Regions from separate parts of the Halomonas sp. NYA30 genome, predicted to be linked through region 2. Evidence: predicted binding sites of a transcription regulator. Region 2 holds the regulator's gene; the other holds the start of a gene.

Region 1 (5,773 bases), 1.4 Mb from region 2:
TGGTTGGATTCCGCTGTTGGTAGCTGGCGTTGCGTTAGTGCATGGGTTTATTGGAATAAAGGGGATGAACGGGCTGTGGCTGGTAGCATTTTATGTGCTGCTGATCACGACCTGGCCCACGATTCTCATTGTGCTGCTGTTGGGGCTGATTGATACATTCGCGAACGTTCGCGCACGCCTTGCCCGCAGCAACTGACAAGAGGTTTACGAGATGGAAGTCATTCTGCTCGACAACATTGGTAAGCTGGGCGGCCTGGGTGACAAAGTCACCGTTAAGCCTGGTTATGGTCGTAACTACTTGGTGCCTTACGGCTTAGCCGTACCGGCCACCAAAGACAACATCGAAGCGTTTGAAGCACAGCGTGCTGAGCTCGAAGCGCAAGCCGCTGAGCGCAAGGCAGAAGCCGAAGCGCGCGCTGAGCAGTTGAACGACATCGAACTGTCTTTGGTTTCCAAAGCAGGCGACGAAGGCAAGCTGTTTGGTTCTATTGGTCCGCGTGACCTGGCTGACGCCATTTCCTCTGCTGGCATAGATGTTGCCAAGAGCGAAGTGCGCATGCCGACGGGTCCGATTCGTCAAACTGGCGAATACGACATCGCTATTCACTTGCACGCTGAAGTGGATGCGGTTGTACGCGTAGTGGTAGTTGCAGAGTAACTAAGTAATTACTTAGACGCTCACTGTGCTAGCACGTACGCCTCAAAAGGCGCGGGTACCCCCGCGCCTTTTGTTATTTCTGGTGCCTGTGTTTTTCGGTGGTCGTACTGGATATTGTCATAAACCTGCCTGGGCTATGACGGTTAGGCGTTTTCAGACAATGTCTAGATGGGTGTGATGCCAGTGGTCGAACGCTTTCGCTCCGGCTAAGATACCCCTCTTCATCGGCTACGCTGTAGTGTTTAAAGGAGCTCGCTATGCAGGACCAGCCTTCTGCTGATAAAGAAACGGCAGCGCTAAAACTGCCGCCGCACTCTCTGGAGGCGGAGCAGTCGGTATTAGGCGGGCTAATGCTGGATAACCAAGCCTGGGATAACATCTCAGAGCGCTTGGTGGCTGATGATTTCTACCGCTATGAGCACCGTTTAGTGTTCAATGTGATGATTCATCTGGCTGAGTCAGGTCAGCCATTGGACGTGGTGACGCTATCCGAGGCGTTAGAAGCGCGTGATCATTTGGATACGGTCGGTGGTCTGGCCTTTTTGGCCGAGCTTGCACGTAACACGCCCTCTGCCAGTAATATTCGCGCCTACGCTGATATCGTGCGTGAGCGGGCAACGCTGCGTAAATTGATCCGTGCAGCTAACCAAATCGCTGATAGCGCTTTTTCCCCTCAAGGGCGCCCAGCGGATGAATTGCTCAATGAAGCTGAAAGGTTAGTGTTCCAGATTGCCGAGGAGCGTCCTAAGACTGGCGGTCCTATCGGCATGAGTGATCTATTGACCAAGGCCGTTGATCGCATTGATGAGCTGTTTAACCTGAAAGGTGAGATGACCGGGCTTTCCACCGGTTTCCGTGACCTGGACGAGATGACCACTGGTCTTCAGCCATCGGATATGGTGGTGATTGCAGGTCGACCCTCCATGGGTAAAACCACCTTCGCGATGAACCTAGTTGAGCATGCGGTTATTTCCAGCGACAAGCCGGTCATGGTGTTCTCTATGGAGATGCCCGCCGAGTCCCTGATGCTGAGGATGCTGTCATCGCTGGGTAGAATTGACCAAACCCGTGTACGTACCGGGCAGTTGGAAGATGAGGATTGGCCGCGCTTAACCTCCGCCGTCAACCTGCTCAAAGACAAACAGCTGTTTATTGATGATACCGCGGCCTTATCGCCTAATGAGATGCGCTCACGGTTGCGCCGGGTGGTGCGTGAGCATGGCAATATTGCACTGGTGATGATCGATTACCTTCAATTAATGCAGATCCCCGGCTTTAGCGAAAACCGCACCGGTGAAATTTCCGAGATTTCGCGCTCATTGAAGGGCTTGGCGAAAGAGTTTAATTGTCCAGTAGTGGCACTTTCCCAGTTGAACCGTTCGTTGGAGCAGCGTCCCAACAAGCGTCCTGTTATGTCGGATTTGCGTGAGTCGGGCGCCATTGAGCAGGACGCGGACGTGATTGCCTTCGTTTATCGCGATGAAGTCTATAATCCAGATAACCCTGATAACCAAGGTATCGCGGAGTTAATTATTGGTAAGCAGCGTAACGGCCCGATCGGCACCGTTCACATGGCGTTTATCGGTAAATATACTCGCTTTGAAGATTTGGCCCCGGATAGCTACGGTCAAGCATTCGGCGACTAGGTTTTTTTAAGCCTGGTTTTTAAGACTGGTTTGTGAAGACCGGCTAGTAAAGATAGCTTTGTGATGAGTCACTTGAGGATGGGGAGCGAGCTCGTATAATGCCCCACCCACGATATGCAAATAAACGGGAGTAGCAAATGGCAGGTGGATTTCGACGCGGTAATCGGCAGCGTCTTCCTAAGCTAGAAGGTCGCGGTGAGCTTGAAGCACTGGAGCGTGAAGGGCCTTTCAAAGAGTGGCTAGGTATGCCAGACCTTTATCGCTACCATTTGGTCGTGGAGGGAGAAAAGTATAGCTATCAAACCGAAGATGGAGAGCTGCCCGTTAAGGTGGGGGATAAGGTCGTGTTTCGCTACAAAGAGACCAAAGGCGGCAACTGGATTGACCGTAATTCACTTGGCAAAGCCATCGACCCTTCTGAATACCAGTAAAATAACGACTTCTTGACGCTTCGGTCAGGAACTCTCTTGCGCTATTGCCCTCGAATGCAGTTGAAAATTAGTGGTTAAGAAATCAGTTGTTGAATAACCCACTATTGTGAGTCTATCTTTTAATGGACGTCACAACACTGCAACAACAGGGCAACAGAAACGTCATAGGGTGCAGTCATGCTGTGCCCTGATGCCATATCTGATGGCATACTTGATGACATAGACAAATAACAGGAGGGAACCATGGAACTGAAGGATCTTAAGCAGTTTGTCGCCAGCCACGACAACTTTGAAATTCGCGTGATTACCCATTCGGGTAGCCGTTTTTATCAGGTTGAGCTGGAAGATGTTGAAGGCGAGCGCCATATGCTGATGCAGCGTTCTAAGCCAATGCTATTTCGCTCGCTGGATGATGCCTATATGGAACTCAAACGGGCTGGCATTCACCGCGCTTACTTAGTACAGCACGTGCCGCACGATGAAGTAATTGGTCGTGACGCTCATTACAGCGAGCCGCTTACATCGCGTATGCCGTTAGTATTTTAAGTTTACGCGCTAACCCAAACGCTTCACGTATAAATCGTTAACCCTTAGCTTTACGCTTTTCCCACCACCGCCCGATTCGTATTCGACGACGGGCAAAATAACGGTAACCGGCATTCATCACGCCGCGTACACCCGGTAAGCATGAAATCTTTACCAGCCGCCGGTAGCCCAACACTGCATAAAGGGCACGGCTGGCATCCATCCCGATATACCACTCTCCTTGGCTATCTTTTAGATGTAGTTGGCCCATCATCGCATTAAATTCCTGCCCGTACGCCTGAGCGTTAAAGTCACTGGCCTGGATATCTACCAGTGCGATGAGTTCCTGGTGACGATGCTTTTTAAGCCATGCGACTTCTTGCTGACAAAAAGGGCAGTGGCCGTCATGAAACAGTGTGACAGGGGGCGATGCCTTCAGTGGTGAGTAGCGGCTCATCGTTATTCCTTATTGGCGTTCGGTTGTGGATATTGCATAGCCAGCGGTGTGGCAGGTTTGCCCGTAGCCCGGCGATGTTTCCAGTTGTGCTAAAAGTGTTCGGCCTGCTGGCGAATAGCCTCACGCTTCTCATCGTTCATGCGCCCAAGGGAGCCGTAGATTAATTTCATGCGCGGATTTTTATTTAATCGCTCCGCATTAGTTTCAAGGAAATGCCAGTAAAGGCTGTTGAAAGGGCAGGCGTTAGGTCCGGTGACCTGCTTTGGCGAGTAGCGGCAGTGCTGGCAGTGATCCGACATTTTGTCGATATATTTACCCGAGGCGCAGTAAGGCTTGGAGCCCATTAAGCCACCATCGGCATGGAGTACCATGCCCAAGGTATTGGGTAGCTCTACCCACTCGCTGGCATCGGCATAAACCGCTAAGTACCAATCGCACAGAGCTTCCGGTTTGACGCCACAGAGGAGGGCAAAGTTGCCAGTGACCATGAGTCGTTGAATATGGTGAGCGTAGCTATTGTCGATGGTCATCTGAATAGCGCGCTGCAGGCAGCGCATATCGGTATTCGCGTCCCAATAAAAATTCGGCAGTTCGCGCGTAAAGCCGAGTTGGTTGGCGCTTTTATAACTGGGCATCTGTGTCCAGTAGAGCCCACGTACATACTCGCGCCAGCCAAGAATTTGACGGATAAATCCTTCAACCGCATTAATCGGGGCATCCCCTGCGTAATAACACTGCTCCGCGGCTTCGCAAACCTCATGGGGCGACAGCAGGCCGATGTTCATCGCGGCTGAAAGCCGTGAGTGATACAAATAGGGCGCGGAATCGCTAATCGCATCCTGATAGCGGCCAAACTGAGCCAATCCATGCTGCATAAAGTGCTTCAGATCCACTAATGCCTGCTTCCGGGTCACCGGAAGGTTAAAGTTCGTCAGTGTGCCCATATGATCACTAAAGTGGCGTTCGGCATCGGCCAGAGCGTCTTGGGTCAGCTTGTCCTGACGGTGTTGTGGCAGCTCAGGAAACTCAAGCGCTGACTTGATGGGCTGGCGATTGTCATGGTCAAAATTCCACTTGCCGCCAGCAGGCTCATCGCCCTCCATCAGAAATCCAGTACGCTTACGCTGTTCACGGTAAAAATACTCAAGTCTTAACTGCTTGCGACCACTTGCCCACTGGCTAAAATCGTTGGGCGTCGTGAAAAAGCGCTCATCTTCGAGAAGTCGCCAGGGAATTGTGGCGTCTTCACGCTGCTGCATCGTCTCCCACAGTCGCCACTCCCCAGGCCGTGCAACGCGTATCTCGTCGCAGCCATACTGAGTGGCTATACGTTCGGCTTCTTCAATAAGGGAGTGGCAGTTGTCCGCATCATCCAGGGCGCTGTAATGGACTTGGAAACCTTTATCACGTAGAGCCTGCGCAAAGTGACGCATGGCGGCCAAAAAGAGGCCGATTTTTTGAATATGATGAGGCACATAGCGTGCTTCTTCAGCGACTTCGCACAGAGCAACGACCGCATTGGTTGGCGCCTCTTGCAGCGTTGTCAGTGAAAAAGAGAGCTGGTCGCCGAGCACCAGAAGCAGAGGCTTAGACATGAGTTGGCCTGTAGTTATACAAATGATGTCAATAGTATAACTTTATGCCGCCACTTTGCCGAAAAGTGATAGGATTTGGCCCTCTGGTATTCATAAATTGTATTAGTGATCAGTGACACCGTTATTTTCCAGGAGCAAGTGTAATGACCGAGAATGTCGTCAAGGATCAACCGGGCGAGGGCCGGTTGGCCCATGCACCTAGTGATCACCCGCCGGTGCCGCGTGCCAAAGTCGGTGTTGTGCTCGCTAACTTGGGAACACCGGATGCCACCGACTACTGGTCAATGCGTCGCTACTTGAATGAGTTCCTGTCTGATAAGCGCGTGGTCGACTATGCCGGTTGGAAATGGCAACCACTGCTGCAGTTGATTATTTTGACGAAGCGTCCGTTTTCGTCAGGTAAGGCGTATCGTAGTATTTGGAATAACGAAAAAAACGAAAGCCCGCTGTTAACCACCACG
Region 2 (5,773 bases):
GCAGGGCACGTTTGAGCAATATGCCCAGCAGCCACAGCGTCAGCTTGAGCTTCATTAGGAAACGGCGTCCTTAAGTCCTTTACCTGGCTTAAAGGCAACATTTTTGCTGGCCGGAATTTGTAGTGGGGCACCGGTTTGTGGGTTTTTACCGGTGCGTGCTGCGCGCTCACGTACCGTAAAGGTACCGAAGCCGATCAGAGCGACATCTTCGCCCTTAGCAACGCTGTTAGTGATTTCATCCAAAATAACGTTCAGTACTTGGCCTGCTTTATCTTTTGACAGGTCGGCACTTTCAGCGATGGCAGCAGCGAGTTCTGGTTTGCGCATAAGAAATCTCCCTTTATTAAACAATCGAACTTTTGTTAAAGAATCGAGCGTAAAGCAAATACAGGTTATTGGGCGCGTCAACAGCACTAGGTTTGTTCTCTAGCCTAGTCGTGAACGCAACGAAAATCAGCCTAGCAGCGTAGGTGCTGCTCTGGAAAGCTCCACTTTCCTTCTCACGCAGCCCCCTGTCAACGCAAAACCAATCAAACGTCCGTCTTTATTTTCGGCTAGCGCACTGATATCACCACCTTCGCCTTCAATTCGCCAGCGTTCAGGTGGGGTGGTTGGCGGGTAGGCGACCACTGGCAGCAGAGGGGTTTTAACGACTATTGGCCAAGCGCCAAAGCTGACCGACGTGGGAGTGCCCGCAAGCGTTGCCGCCAATGCCTTGGCGCTCGCTTGCAACGGCTGCACGTACATTGCATTAACGCCATCGACGCAGGCGACATCGCCCAGGGCGTAAATATCGGGGTGTGAAGTGCGCAGTTGGCGGTCAACTTGTATGCCGCTCGGCGAGACGCTAAGACCCGCGGCTTCGGCAAGCGCCGTACGCGGCGTTAGGCCAGTTGCCATTAGTACGAGATCGGCGCTGATAGCTTCGCCGTTATCCAACCGTAATACGATGTCGTCACCGCTGCTGGGTGCTAGTGAATCTATCGTGCAGCCTAAGCAGAGCCGGATGCCTGCCTCATTGAAGGCATCGCCCAGGGCGTTACCCAGTGGCGCGGGCAGCAGGCGGGGCAGTAGCGTAGCTTCAGGCGCTATGACGCTGACGTGATGACCTCCGGCGTGCAGATCATTTGTAAATTCACAGCCGACCAGCCCGGCGCCAACAATCGCCACCCTTGCTGGGCCTTGGCCTAACGCCTGATGAAAGCGTCGGTAGTCGTCTAGGTCGTTAATGGTGAAGCAGCGTGGGGCTACGCTGGGATCGATGCTGAGTGGCACTTTGGGCGCAGCGCCGGTGGCTAGTACCAGTGTGTCGTAGCTTAGTTTTTCAGAGCTAAGTTTTTCAGAGCTTAGTTTTTTATAGTTGGGCACTTGTCCAACGTCGAGAAGAAGTGTCCGGTTATCCACATCTAGTGCCGCCACGGGGGTGTGGGTAATGATGCGTGCGTTTAACTCATCGCCCAGCTCGGCAGCGTTTCGCTGGGCCAGTTTGTCGGGCGCTAGGCCTTTAGCGAAGCCGGTGGAGAGTAACGGTTTGCTGTAATCGTCACCGCTGTCAGCACTAATCAACGTGATTGACCGCTGATCACCGAGACGGCGCAGTGCGCGGGCTAAGCCAATCCCGGCCATTCCCGTGCCAATAATGACCAGCGCAGCGTGGGATGAAGAGAGCTCTGGTTGTGAGGGGGGCATGCAGACACCAAAAAAGTCGCTGAAACAAAAGCCTGTTAGTGCTGCATGTTACACTAGCCGACCCGTTTATTGCCCTGGAGAACTTGATGACGCCTGCAGCTTTTCGGCAAACTCCTCACTTTTCGCGCTGGCGACCTGTTAGTGCGGCGCGACCTGCCATGAGTACTTCCTGGTGGCAGTGGGTTGCCTCAACCGACTCATTAACCGCCCGTTTAATAGTCGCAGGAGGTGAAAAGCAGTTTCGCGTTCGACTGCTACGCCAGGGCGTAGGCTGGCCGCGAGAGGATGAGGCACGGGCGTTGGGCATTGCTCCCAAACGCTACGCATGGCTGCGTGAAGTAGCGCTATGTTTAGATAATACACCGTGGGTGGTGGCGCGCTCCGTCGCCCCGCTCACGCAGTTAAAGGGCCAGCGTTTGGAAGGGTTAGGTGAGCGCTCGCTAGGCAGTTGGTTATTTCGTCAGCCAGGTTTAATTCGCGGGCCGCTTGAGGCCACCTCCCATCCCCCCTTATTTGCTTGTATGAACGGTATCGAAAGTGACTGTACCTGGGGCCGACGCTCGGTGTTTTATCACGGCGGGCTGTCGTTATTGGTGCAGGAGTATTTTTTGCGTGCGATGGCGGATGACCTTGATCTGCCATCGCGCTAGGCTAGCGCCTGCATCTTATTTTTCGTGAGGTAAGCATGGATCGTTCACTGTTGCGGCCGAAGGGATGGGCTCGCGTGGCAGATTTTATACAGCTGATGCGTTTGGATCGACCCATTGGCACTTGGCTGTTGATGTGGCCGACGCTTTGGGCGCTGTGGATTGCCGCTGAAGGGGTACCCGGCCGTGATGTGCTGCTGATTTTTGTGGCCGGTGTTTACGTCATGCGCGCGGCTGGCTGCGTGGTGAACGATTATGCTGATCGCCATTTCGATGGCCATGTGAAACGTACTAAGCATCGCCCGCTCGCCACAGGTCGAATCAGCGAAACCGAGGCTCAATTGCTGTTTATTGGTTTGGTGGCCGCAGCGTTTATTCTGGTGTTACTGACTAATTGGTTTACGGTTCTGCTCTCGCTGGGTGGGGTATTTCTGGCGGTTATTTACCCGTTCATGAAGCGTTATACCCACTTTCCCCAGGTGGTGCTGGGGGCGGCATTCTCATGGGCAATTCCAATGGCCTTTGGCGCCGTGCTGGGCCATGTGCCGTTGGAAGCGTGGCTGCTTTTCTGTGCAAACGTGCTATGGACGGTGGCGTACGACACGCAATATGCCATGGTCGATCGCGACGATGATTTAAAAATTGGCATTAAATCGACAGCCGTGCTGTTTGGCGACGCGGATCGCCTGATAATCGGCCTACTTCAGGTAGCCACCCTGGGGTTGCTGGCATGGGTAGGCTGGCGGGTCGGGTTAGGTGGGTTCTTTTGGCTAGGGCTCGCTGCAATGGCGGCGACTTTCCTGCATCAACAGCGCTTAATTCGTTATCAGGAGCGAGATCCCTGTTTCCAGGCGTTTCTGAATAATCACTGGTCGGGGCTGCTGCTTTTTGCTGGTATTGCGCTAAGTTGGTGGCCTGCGGTGGGTCAGTAACTGCCATTGTCATGTAACTGTCATCAAGTCATGGTGTTATCGTCACTGACATGTCATTGAACTGTTTTCTTTGAACTGGCTTTTTTGCACACCGTGAGGCTCTGGTATGACCGCCAAAACCGTTCTGATTGTCGATGATGAATCGTCGATTCGCGAGATGATCGCGGTAGCGCTGGAAATGGCTGACTACCGTGTGCTCGAAGCAGATAACGCCCAGGATGCTCATGCCATGGTGGTTGACCACCAACCTGATTTATTGCTGCTTGACTGGATGATGCCCGGCACTAGCGGTATTGAACTGGCTAGGCGGTTGAAGCGCGAAGAAGCCACCGCCGAGATCCCCATTATTATGCTCACCGCTAAAGGCGAAGAGGATAATAAAATCCAAGGGCTTGAAGCCGGTGCCGATGACTATATCACCAAGCCCTTTTCGCCCCGCGAATTGGTGGCACGGTTAAAAGCAGTGCTGCGCCGCGCGACGCCGCGTGGCGTTGAAGATCCGATTGAGATTAATGGCCTGCTGCTTGATCCGGTAAGCCACCGGGTAAGCGCTCACGGCAAAGCGTTGGAAATGGGACCGACCGAGTATCGTCTTCTGCAGTTTTTTATGACCCATCAAGAGCGCGCTTACACACGTAGCCAATTGCTTGACCAAGTATGGGGTGGCAATGTGTATGTCGAAGAGCGTACGGTCGATGTGCATATTCGCCGCTTACGAAAAGCGCTGGGCGATGTGCATCAAAACCTGATTCAAACGGTTCGGGGTACCGGATACCGTTTCTCTGCACGGGTGTAAATGTGCGCCTATGGAGCCGTGAACTGTGGCGTCTAGCGTGGCTGGCCACACTGGGTACTTGCTTAGGCTGGTTATTGGGCTCAGCAGGGCTAGGGCTTGCGGCAGGGCTTGCAGTATGTCTGTTTTATCACTTGCGGCAGCTACGCAAACTTTATTTATGGCTAACCCTACATCCTCACGATGAGCCTCCTGCCGCTCACGGTATGTGGGGTGAATTGTTTGATCGTTTATACCGCTATCAGAAAAGCCAGCGTATAACGCAAAGTCGGCTGCGCGCTACCTTGGCCCGTATTCAAGAGTCGTCTGAAGCGATGCGCGACAGTGTGGTCATGCTCGACCGCCACGGTGATCTGGAGTGGTGGAACAGCGCTGCAACGAACATGCTGGGGCTACAAACTGCCCATGATCGTGGTCAGCACATTACCAACCTACTGCGTGAGCCAAGCTTCATCCGCTACTTTAACGCGCGAGAGTATGGCGAGCCGCTAACGCTGACGTCGCCGATTGATGAGCGTCGAATCCTGCAGTATCAAATTACCCTGTACGGCGACGATGAACGGCTGGTAATGGCTCGGGATATCACGCGCTTGCACCGCCTGGAACAGATGCGGCGCGACTTTGTTGCCAACGTCTCTCACGAGCTGCGCACGCCGCTAACCGTCCTTTCCGGCTATCTGGAAACCTACAGCGATATTGCTGACCAGTTGCCTCCGCGTTTGGGTAAAAGCATCAACCAGATGCAGGAACAGACGCAGCGAATGCAAAATCTGGTCAATGATCTATTGCTGCTCTCCCGGTTGGAAATCGACCAGGGTGGGAAAGATCACCATCCGCTGTCGCTAGGGCCTTTGCTACAAAGCATTTGTGATGATGCGCTGGCGCTGTCGAATCAGCGTCATACCATTACTGTCGCGCTTGAAAGCGATGCACGCCTGCTGGGTAGTGAACAGGAGATTCGTAGCGCCATCTCTAACCTCGCCTTCAATGCCGTTCGCTATACGCCAGCAGGTAGCCACATCACCTTACGCTGGAAAGCTAGCGCGACTGGCGGCGGCTGTATTGATGTGGAAGACAATGGTGAAGGCATTGATCCCGTCCATATTCCCCGACTAACCGAACGTTTTTACCGTGTCGATAAAGGCCGTAGCACCGCAACTGGCGGCACTGGCTTAGGCTTGGCGATCGTTAAGCACGTACTATTACGCCACGATGCGCAATTACAGATTGAATCCCACCCTGGTAAAGGGGCGCTTTTTCGCTGCTCATTTCCCGCTTCACGTCTTGTATAGGGCTCCGTAAGCGACCTCTCGCACCATACCTGTAAAGGTGTGCAATATTGGCATGTAAGGTTGGTAAGAGTTTACTCATGTGCCATTTTTACACAGCTTTTAAGCTTGATATTTCTATTTTAACAAAGTGCTAGAGTTTGGTTGTATTTAAATAAATCATTGATTTATATGCTATTAATTATATTTTTTTGGTTTTTGGCATGCCCGCTGCATTGTTAAAGATAAGGAAGACGACCGCAGGAAATGCTGGCTTTTATAATAAGCCCTTCTTTCTTAACCAAGCGGTAATAAACAGCGATCGGAGGTGGAATATGATGTCCAAGGATTTACTCAAGAAAGCTGGCATTTTAGGTGTATCTTTTGGTTTGATGGCAAGCCCGTTAGCATTTGCTCAAACAGATGAAAATTCAGCTATTGATG

Evidence for each region. Region 2 encodes PhoB, which activates phosphate uptake and scavenging genes when phosphate is short. Its sites were predicted from a motif close to TGTCATANNNNTGTCANA; they were not measured.
Region 1: a site for PhoB is predicted at 2,863-2,880, ahead of ACWI0H_RS14330 (DUF6482 family protein). Genes of this name have one in related genera too.

What each region holds. Positions count from the first base shown of each region.
Region 1 covers NZ_OZ334477.1:3,073,747-3,079,519, reverse strand. Annotated here, with positions in the region: gene ACWI0H_RS14350 (hypothetical protein) at 1-196, shown strand, start outside; gene rplI (50S ribosomal protein L9) at 212-658, shown strand; gene dnaB (replicative DNA helicase) at 916-2,304, shown strand; gene ACWI0H_RS14335 (hypothetical protein) at 2,442-2,735, shown strand; gene ACWI0H_RS14330 (DUF6482 family protein) at 2,979-3,281, shown strand; gene ACWI0H_RS14325 (thiol-disulfide oxidoreductase DCC family protein) at 3,319-3,717, opposite strand; partial or broken gene ACWI0H_RS14320 (cryptochrome/photolyase family protein) at 3,727-5,312, opposite strand; gene hemH (ferrochelatase) at 5,456-5,773, shown strand, end outside.
Region 2 covers NZ_OZ334477.1:4,474,638-4,480,410, forward strand. Annotated here, with positions in the region: gene ACWI0H_RS20755 (hypothetical protein) at 1-55, opposite strand, end outside; gene ACWI0H_RS20760 (HU family DNA-binding protein) at 55-327, opposite strand; gene ACWI0H_RS20765 (NAD(P)/FAD-dependent oxidoreductase) at 454-1,689, opposite strand; gene ACWI0H_RS20770 (chorismate--pyruvate lyase family protein) at 1,776-2,339, shown strand; gene ubiA (4-hydroxybenzoate octaprenyltransferase) at 2,375-3,268, shown strand; gene phoB (phosphate regulon transcriptional regulator PhoB) at 3,375-4,064, shown strand; gene phoR (phosphate regulon sensor histidine kinase PhoR) at 4,067-5,353, shown strand; gene ACWI0H_RS20790 (hypothetical protein) at 5,665-5,773, shown strand, end outside.